One region of the Loigolactobacillus backii genome, then DNA from elsewhere that is predicted to be linked to it. Evidence: predicted binding sites of a transcription regulator. Region 1 holds the regulator's gene; each other region holds the start of a gene.

Region 1 (3,281 bases):
ACGCTTGACAACAATTAATAAGCGTGGACGTTTGATAACCACCGATCACGCTCAAAAACTTTTTTGGTTGGCCAATCCAGGTTGCATTATTGCCACCGCAGGGAAATTTAGTTTGCAGCTTAATCATCACTGGGCGCGATTGAATGAACTAATTGTTTTGTTTGAACATCAATTGGCAGTTAAGGTGACTTTTGATGAAGTAGTGCAGGCTTTTCGAGAACTTATACATCAGTATAAATTAGATCAAAATGATTTTATTTTAGCGGGTTTAGGTGATGCTCGGCTCCGGTTGATCCACCTAATTAATGGTCGTTTAGAAACCCTGGCCTTAGGTACTGATCAATTGCCTAAGTCTTATTTTTTTGGCCAATCAGAATTAGTTATGGCCTTAACTGCTGCGACTAAACAGCAACTGATTGATTTGGAATCAAGCGGTTTAACCGTTAAGCTACAAACTTTATTGAGTGATACGGTTAAGCAGGCTCAGAGTGACGCTCAGGTTGCAACTGTTGGTGGCCCAATTCAGTTATTAGAAATAAAAAAATCTTAGTAGCGTAGATTGTTAACGAATTTACTGGAGTAGGACAAAAGTCGATTTTGGCGCACGTTTTAGAGTAACGTGGGGAAACAAGTAAGAACCCAGACTCCCGTAAATAAAAGAATTCTACTCAGAGTTTAATTTAGTTAAGGCCATTAGTGTTCGGAATGGATTTCAAATAAGTTGCTAAGTATAAATTTCTAGCAGGGTCAGCCATCAGAATTGTTAGATAGTTTACTTTTTGTGAATTTTTTGTTAAACTATTTCTTTGTTTGGATTGCACCGAGATTGAATTAGGGGGAATAAGTTGTGAATCACTGGATTTTTGTGGTTTATTTTGCTGATTATACGGCTGACGAATCAAGCTTTGAAATATTGCGTGCTTTTACAACAGAAAAGCGGGCTAAGGAGTTTGTCACGATGCTAACGGCTGCACCATTTGAGCGGCACTCCCTGGACTCCGGTGCTTACCACTATAAAAAGGTTACTCTAATATAAAATAGATTTACGAAGTTGGACTCGTACCATTTTTAATCAGGTGAACAACAGGTTAAAGGTGATTTGGGTAAATAAAAAAGATTGGCGCCAAACTAAAAAGTTCGTTGTCAATCTTAAAATGATTTAAATATGACTTCTGTACAGGCCTACAACTTTGCCTAAAATAGTAACATTTTGTAAAATGATTGGGGCAAAAGTGTCATTTTCTGGCTGAAGACGAATGTGGTCGGATTCTTTGAAGAATCGTTTACAAGTTGCTTCATTTTCTGCCGTCATTGCGATAACAATCTCGCCGTTATCCGCGTTCGCCTGTTTGCGAACAATGACGTTATCGCCGTCAAGAATTCCGGCATCGATCATGCTTTCACCACGAATGGTCAACATGAATAAATCGCGGTCATCATCATCCATATCAGGCGGAATTGGGAAAAAGTCAGTTGCTTCTTCAACGGCTAAGATTGGTTCACCAGCAGTTACAGTTCCTAAAACAGGGATCTTCGCTGGTGTAATACCTAATGCCGCTAAACCATCAGGTGTGAGCTCAATTGCCCGCGGTTTTGTTGGATCCTTTTGTAAGTAGCCTTTTTTTTCTAAACGAGCTAGGTGGCCGTGCACTGTAGATGTTGAAGAAAGAGAGACGGCTGCTCCAATTTCGCGAACGGTGGGCGGATAGCCTTTTTCATTAACTCGTTCGTGAATGAAACGGAGCACCTCTAATTGCTTTGTTTCATGGGCTTTTATCATGATTGACACCTCAATCTATTTAATATGTTTAGTTTAGCATAGAAAAATGGGCTTTTCAAACAAATGTTCGCGTTTAAATGGTTGATTATCCGCATTTTTTTGTTAAAATAGTCTACAAAATAAGGGAGTCGATTAAAATGGCAATTACTAAACGACTAAAACGAATTAACGAGCTGGCCGCAAAGGCGAAGAAATCAGAATTAACGGCAGATGAAAAGCAAGAGCAACAGCAATTACGTAAGGAATACATTGCTAGTTTTAGAGAAAATTTACGTCAACAAATTGAAACAACGCAGCTCTTTGACAAAAAGGGCAAAGAAATCACACCAGATAAGGTTCAACGAATCCAACGTGAAAAAGGTTGGCGAAAAGACTAAAAAGCCAAAAGCAGTCTTTTCTTTTAGCTGTGAGTTGTGTAGAATTATGTGTGAGTTTAATTATGAAGGGAGAAACACGACGTGGGAATGTTAATTTTGGTCTTTGTTATTGGGGCGGCACTCGGTGTTATTGGTGGTTTCTTTGGAGCCCGTCAGTATATGAAACGTTATTTAGCTGACAATCCACCAATTTCAGAAGATATGATGCGCCAAATGATGATGCAGATGGGTCAAAAACCATCAGAGAAAAAACTAAATCAAATGATGTCTTCAATGAAAGCTCAATCAAAAAAGGCAGCTAAGTCAAAATAACCGTTAATTTATTTAGGGAGTCGCCTTAAATTGTTTTTAGTACTCAATGATAAATTGAATTAAAAGAGTCTGGGAAAGCCAATTTAGGCTACCTTTGAGTAATAAGTTTGATCGGCCTTGTAATCATTGAATTACAGTTAATATTAATCAAAAAAAGAACTGACGATAAGTCAGTCCTTTTTTTGTGTTGGGTTATATTTGAAATCAGGGTTGATTTCTTGATCTAATTGGTTAAAAGCGGCTTGCATTTGGTCATCGATTTTTGCTATACCCGCCTTATCCGTTTTAGCTTTGCTACCCACGTAGATCGGTTCACCGAAGCGAACCGTGATCCGTTTCCGGCTAAATAACTGTTTGAACGAAAGGGGGCCTTGATAAACGGTTGGAACGAGGGGCACACCACTCATTTTAGCAATGATTAGTGCACCACCCTTGAGCTCTTTAGAGTGCCGCGTACCTGAAGGAAACATAATTAAAGATAATTTTCCCTGACGTAAGATCTTAACGGGGCGCTTAATTGCTGACGGACCTGGATGTGCCCGGTTAACTGGAAAAGCATTTGCGTGAACCAAAATGAAACGAATAATTGGATTTTTAAATAGTTCTTCTTTAGCCATAAATGAAAATTTCATTGGACTAGCGGCCAAGGCAAAATAAATGGGATCAAACCAGGTACGGTGGGGCCCAACTAAGATATAAGCACCTTTAGGTAATTGTTCTTTATTTTCGTAATGTGCATTGCCGTTAATTAAGAAAACTAGAATACGCACTACTACGCGTGCAAATGAGTAAAACATAACAGCATTCCCTTC
Region 2 (3,281 bases), 370 kb from region 1:
TTGGCCCAACACCTTGAATAACATCTAACTGCGAACTTAGGGAATGCTTACCTCGTAATTGCCGGTGAAAGGTAATTGCAAAACGGTGGACTTCATCTTGAATCCGTTGTAACAGATAAAAGCCTTCACTTTTAGGATCAAGATCAAGTTTTTTATCCTGCGGACCAAACATCAACGAGGCCGTTTTATGGTGTTGGTTTTTTACCATCCCAGCAATTGGAATATCGATATCAAGTTCATCCTCTAAAACTTCCTTTGCGGCGTGTAATTCAATTTCACCACCATCCATTAGAATAAGGTCTGGTAAATCACGACCCTCTTTTAATAAGCGACTATAACGTCGGCGGATTACTTCTTGGGTATTCTCGGCCTCGTTCCCGCCATCACCATTTTTCAACTTGTATTTACGGTACTCTTTTTTGGCCGGCTTACCATCAATGTAACAAACCATTGCTGAAACTGGATCCGTCCCCTGAATATGCGAATGATCAAAGGCCTCAATCCTGTGAGCCGATTCAATGTGTAAGACATCCACTAACTCCTGAACAGCACCAACTGAATGTGAATTGTCCAATTCCATTAAACGAAACTTTTCTTCTAAAACTAGACGACTATTATTGTTGGCCATATCCATTAAATCACGCTTCTGACCACGCTGCGGTGTTCGTACCGGAACTTTTAGGATGTCGGCTAATACCTTTTGATTAATGCCCTTAGGAACCAATATTTCTCGTGGTAGTACTTTATTTTTTCGATTGTAAAACTGTAATATAAAACTTTCTAATTCTTCCTCAGGGGTATTAACACAAGGAAATAGCCGCTTCTCTCGTTTCATTAGGCGCGCCTGGCGAATGAAGAAGACCTGAACTGACAACCAACCCTTATCCATGTAATAACCAAAAATATCCCGAGGTGTATTATCATTGGAAATAATTTTCTGCTTTTCCACTGTTGCCTCAATATATTTTAATTGATCCCTTAATTCCGCCGCTCGTTCAAACTTTAGCTCGGTGGCAGCGGCCGTCATTTGCTGTTGTAGTTCACGTTTTACCGTTGCAACATTACCGTTTAAAAAGCTTTTAATTCGCTTAATTTGCGCTTGATATTCTTCTACAGGGACCTCCCGGAAACAGGCGCCAAGACACTGACCCATGTGGTAGTACAAGCAAGGGCGTTTTTGGCGGCCAGAACACCGCCGCAATGGATAGACTTTTTGCAAAAAATGTAACGTTTCGTCGGCAGCATAAACATTAGGGTACGGCCCAAAATAATAACCGCCATCCTTCTTTATTTCGCCAGTAATCAACATATGAGGGTCACGCTCATTGGTAATCTTAATATACGGATAACCCGTCCCTCTTTTTAACTTAATATTAAAGTACGGTTGGTGTTTTTGAATTAAGGTGATTTCAAGTAAAAAGGCTTCTTTATCCGTTGAGGTAATAATCGTTTCAAAATCACGAATTGTTTCAACTAAACGTGCCGTTTTGCCCTCGTGGCTGCTTTTAAAATAAGAACGAACACGATTTTTTAAATTTTTGGCCTTACCAACGTAAATAATATGGCCGTCTTCATCTTTCATTAAGTAGCAACCTGGTAACGGCGGCAATAATGCCAACTTATGTTCAAGATATTCTGAAGCCATCCAAAACATCCTTTCTATTTATTCCGCAATTAATTTCGCACAGATGTTCGCTATAATAGTTTAGCGCGAATAACGTATTTTGCAAGTTACTGGCCTAAAAAACGTCCTTAATTTGAATTTAATCAAAATAGTAAGCGGCCAGGACTTTTGTCCTGACCGCTTACTATTTCTGATCGTTACGTTAGAACATGCGCCAAAAACAACTTCTGTTCCAGTTACTTGCTGCTTTAAGCCTCTAATATTTTTGCCAAAAAATCTTTAGTTCGGTCATTCTTAGGATGCTCAAAAATTTGTTCCGGTGTTCCTTTTTCGGCAAAAACACCACCGTCCATGAACCAAACTTGATCAGCAACATTTTTAGCAAAGCCCATTTCGTGCGTCACTACAACCATCGTCATCCCATCGTTGGCTAAATCCTGCATAACCTTCAGAACTTCGCCAACCATTTCTGGATCAAGCGCGGAAGTTGGTTCATCGAAAAGCATTACATCAGGATTCATTGCCAAGGCACGCGCAATTGCTACCCGCTGCTGTTGACCACCGGATAGGCTTGCCGGGTAAGCATCCGCCTTTTCCTGTAAGCCAACTTGATCCAGAAGGCTTAACGCCAACTTATTTGCCTCATCATCACTCATATTTTTAACCTTAACTGGCGCCAACTTAACGTTTTCAATAACCGTCATGTTGGCAAATAGATTAAAGCTTTGAAAAACCATTCCCATTTTTTCCCGTAATTCATTTAATTGGGTTTCATTTAAAGCAGTTAATTCATTACTTTCAAAAGTAACTTTACCACTAGTTGGTTTTTCCAATAAGTTTAGGCACCGTAGAAAGGTACTTTTACCGCCACCAGATGGTCCAATGACACAAATTACTTGACCCTTACTGACGCTACCGTTAAGACCCTTTAAAACCTCGGTATCACCAAATTTCTTGCTCAAGTCCTCAATTTTTATCATATCAGTCATGACGCATGCTCCTCTCGTAATGGTTCAGTACTTTCGACAAACTAAAGGTCATAATGAAGTATAAGATCATCGCAACAATAATCGGTGCAACACCCTTATAGGTCGCAGTTTGAACGGCTTTTAATTGATAAATTAAATCGGTAACCCCAATAATGGAAACAATCGAACTTTCCTTAATTAGCGAAACAAACTCATTACCTAATGCCGGCCAAATATTCTTCAATGCCTGGGGGAAGACGACACTCCGGAAGGTCTGGGTATTACTAAGCCCTAAACTACGCGCAGCTTCGGTTTGCCCCTTAGCAACCGAATTAATCCCGCCCCGAATAATTTCGGCAACGTAGGCCGCCGAATTCAGCGATACGGCAATAATACCAGAAGTCAAAGCCGGAATATTAATAAACAGGCCAATCCCAAAGTAAACAAACATAACCTGAATCATTAATGGTGTGCCCCGAACAAATTCAATGTAGGCAACGCCTAAACCATGTAACAACTTATTTTTACTTAAACGCATTAAAGCAAAAATTATTCCCAGTAAAATACCAAAGAAGACACTAATTACGGTGATGAGTAATGTGTAGCCAACCCCTTTAGCAAAGTAACCAGCATAATGCCACATAGTTGTGTTATGGGTATTGGTCTTCATGTAAGAACCAGCATCTTTT
Region 3 (3,281 bases), 340 kb from region 1:
AAGCGGCTAGAGGTGATTGAACAGCTAAAACATAAATATGGTGACAGTACGACGCAAATATTGCATTACTACCATAAAATTAAACAAGAGTTGCAACAAATGGAAGCCACCGAAAATGATGAGGGTCAATTAGAAGCGGATGTGGCGGCTGCTAAAGATAAATTGCTAACGATTGGTGAGCAACTTACTAAAATTCGAAAAAAAGGTGCAAAACAGTTAGCTCAGGCCATTCACCAGCAATTACGGGAGCTTTATATGGAAAAAACAGTTTTCTCCGTTGTTTTTAAACCACAATCAGGCACGCATTTCTACGCGACAGGTTTGGATGATGTTGAATTCTACATTCAAACTAATCCAGGAGAAACTGCTCGGCCACTTGCAAAAATTGCTTCTGGTGGTGAATTGTCCCGGATGATGTTGGCGCTGAAAACAATCTTTACTCGTAGTCAGGGAATTACCAGTATCGTTTTTGATGAAGTTGATACAGGGGTTAGCGGTCGTGTGGCCCAAGCAATTGCGGATAAGATTAGTGGCATTGCCCGTTTTTCACAGGTGCTTTGCATTACACACTTACCACAAGTGGCGGCTATGAGTGATCATCATTTCTTTATTCAAAAACAAATCGTGGGTAAACGAACGAAAACAACCGTTGCGGCACTAACCCTAAATTCGCGGGTTGATGAATTAGCCAGGATGCTAGCGGGGACAACCGTTACTAAGTTAACTCTTGAGCACGCAAAGGAGCTTTTAGAATTAGCGGAGACTGAGAAAAGTAAGGTTATTCAGCGCACAACTGAGTAAAATTGTGATTAGATTGCGATCACTTCAAATTAAATCAAAAAAAGAGGTTGCTAACAATAATTGAACTACAGGTTAGCTGTAAACTTAGGCTAAGCTTGTACTTCAATTATTGTAACAATCTCTGCTGCAATCGTAATTTAAGCGAGTTCGATATAGCGAATGGCATTAGCAGTAACTAAATGAATTAATTTTTGATCGAGGCTAGTAAAAAATGTAATGTGACCGCGCTGATTAAAGTAACCCGTCATGGCCGCCTGACCACCGTGATCAAAATCATTAAACTGGACGGTGACTAGTTGTTTGCGCGTGAGGACTTGTTTTAAGTAGTAGTTGATTTGAAAGAGAGGCATTTGCGGTTTTGCGGCTAAGTTTAATTGATCCTCAGGGGTTAGCAACTTATTGTAGGAAGTTTGAATCCGCGAACCTAAAGCCCTTAATCTAACTTGTTTTATTTCCATTTTAATTGCCTCCGAACGTTTGTTTGTATCATCATTATACGAACAAATGTTCAAAAAAGCAACTGCTCTTTATAATTTAATTGTGTTTTATAGTGACGCCAGGCTTTGAAGCATGTTAAACTTATCTCAATAAAATTCTGGGAGGCACCGTAAATTGGCTAACCAAATTAATTTTGAAATTGAAGAAACGATTGGCACCCTAAGTAGCAATAAAAGTGGTTGGACGAAAGAACTTAATTTAATTAGTTGGAATGGTCGGCCACCCAAGTTTGATTTGCGCGATTGGGCACCTGACCACGCAAAAATGGGCAAGGGCATTACTTTAACTAACGACGAAGTGGCATCTTTACGTGAAATCCTTGTTGGTATGGTTAATGAATAACTTGAAAAAAGTTGAAAAAAAGTGCAAAATGAAATTTAATACGTTTAAGGAAGAAGGAGAAGTAAGCTAATGGCAACGCGTGGAATGTTAATTGTGCTGTCTGGGCCATCGGGCGTTGGTAAAGGAACTGTTCGTAAGGCAATGTTTCGTGATAATAAGAAACGAGATTTTGTCTACTCAGTGTCGATGACAACCCGAAAGCCACGACCTGGAGAAGTTGATGGCGTGGACTATTATTTTCGTAGTGAGCAGGAGTTTAAACACGAGATTGCGACTGACGGCATGCTCGAGTATGCTCAATACGTCGATCATTATTACGGGACACCGTTGAAGTACGTTAATCAAACGTTGGACTCTGGTAAGGATGTTTTTTTAGAAATTGAAGTCAACGGTGCAATGCAGGTTCGTGAAAAATGTCCAGACGGTGTTTTTATTTTCCTAACACCACCTGATTTATCTTCTCTCAAAGAACGAATTAAGGGACGTGGCTCTGAAGATAGCCAAACAATTAATAAACGGATGGTTAAGGCTGTGGAAGAGATTAAAATGATGCAGCAATACGATTATGCCGTAGTTAACGACCGAGTTTTCCTTGCGGTTAAACGAATTGAGAATATTATTGAAAGTGAACATTTGCGTGTAAAACGAGTTATGACGCAATATGAAAAAATGATTGGAGCGGTTGAAAAATGATTTTATATCCCTCAATTGATAAATTATTGGAAAAAGTTGATTCACGTTATTCGTTGGCAGTTTTAGCGGCTAAGCGTGCCCATGAAATTGAAGCTGGTGCTTTAAAGATGCTACCGGAATATCGGTCACCACAAACGGTGGGCCAAGCCTTAGAAGAAATTGCCGAAGGTGACGTTATCATTGATCCGGCTTCACAAATGACTGAACGGGAAGCAGAAGCAATTGACGAAGAAAATAAGCACGATAAATAATTAATATCAACTTGAAGGTCAGGAAAATTCCTGTCCTTTTTTTGTGGCAGGCGCAAAGCTATTTTAGTTGTTTTCTGCTACAATTATAGGCAGTGGAATTTGGGAGTCTTTGAAAAAGCGTTCAGATTCTATTTCGCAATTGAGACTTATTACTAGCTTCGCTGACGTTGTCGATCGGACTAAGAAAAAATAAGGTCCGAGTCGCGGCTCAAAACGCTAACCAGCTTACTGTGCCATTTGTTGTCCATTCAACTATGGCAAAACTCGCCAAGTTGAAACCAGGTAACTGTAGGCAGTTTTTTTCACGGGTTTACACTAAATTAGTTCAGAAGATACTAGCAAACGTTTTTTTCAAACACGCTTGCACTAAACAAGGAAAAACTAACCTAAACGTAGTCTAAGTTGATCGATGAAGAAGTGGAGGAACTACAATTGTTAGCAGGAAAACATATTGCGTTATACGTTACCGGTGGAATTGCAGCTTATAAGGCGGCTTCTTTAGTGCGAGAATTAATTCGCCGTGGCGCAGAAGTTCGTGTGGCCGAAACCGAGGGAGCAACCGCTTTTGTAACTCCACTCACCTTTCAAGTGTTGAGTAAACACGTTGTTTATACGGATCGTTTTAAACAAGAAGATGCGGCTGAGGTGGCTCATATTGCTTTGGCTGATTGGACGGATATCGCGATCATTGCACCG

Evidence for each region. The regulator LexA, encoded in region 1, represses DNA repair genes until DNA is damaged. The targets are predictions, from matches to a motif close to CNAACANNTGTTNG.
Region 2: uvrC (excinuclease ABC subunit UvrC) is a predicted target of LexA. The motif match lies at 1,682-1,695, and genes of this name have one in related genera.
Region 3: AYR53_RS09945 (YdbC family protein) is a predicted target of LexA. The motif match lies at 1,272-1,285, and genes of this name have one in related genera.

The regions. Positions count from the first base shown of each region.
Region 1 covers NZ_CP014873.1:1,854,792-1,858,072, forward strand. Annotated here, with positions in the region: gene AYR53_RS08385 (Ntn hydrolase family protein) at 1-550, shown strand, start outside; gene AYR53_RS08390 (hypothetical protein) at 848-1,036, shown strand; gene lexA (transcriptional repressor LexA) at 1,160-1,780, opposite strand; gene AYR53_RS08400 (DUF896 domain-containing protein) at 1,918-2,157, shown strand; gene AYR53_RS08405 (YneF family protein) at 2,245-2,469, shown strand; gene AYR53_RS08410 (lysophospholipid acyltransferase family protein) at 2,640-3,266, opposite strand.
Region 2 covers NZ_CP014873.1:2,229,188-2,232,468, forward strand. Annotated here, with positions in the region: gene uvrC (excinuclease ABC subunit UvrC) at 1-1,645, opposite strand, end outside; gene AYR53_RS10150 (amino acid ABC transporter ATP-binding protein) at 1,873-2,604, opposite strand; gene AYR53_RS10155 (ABC transporter substrate-binding protein/permease) at 2,606-3,281, opposite strand, start outside.
Region 3 covers NZ_CP014873.1:2,189,859-2,193,139, reverse strand. Annotated here, with positions in the region: gene recN (DNA repair protein RecN) at 1-801, shown strand, start outside; gene AYR53_RS09950 (hypothetical protein) at 939-1,259, opposite strand; gene AYR53_RS09945 (YdbC family protein) at 1,414-1,641, shown strand; gene gmk (guanylate kinase) at 1,711-2,334, shown strand; gene rpoZ (DNA-directed RNA polymerase subunit omega) at 2,331-2,585, shown strand; gene coaBC (bifunctional phosphopantothenoylcysteine decarboxylase/phosphopantothenate--cysteine ligase CoaBC) at 3,018-3,281, shown strand, end outside.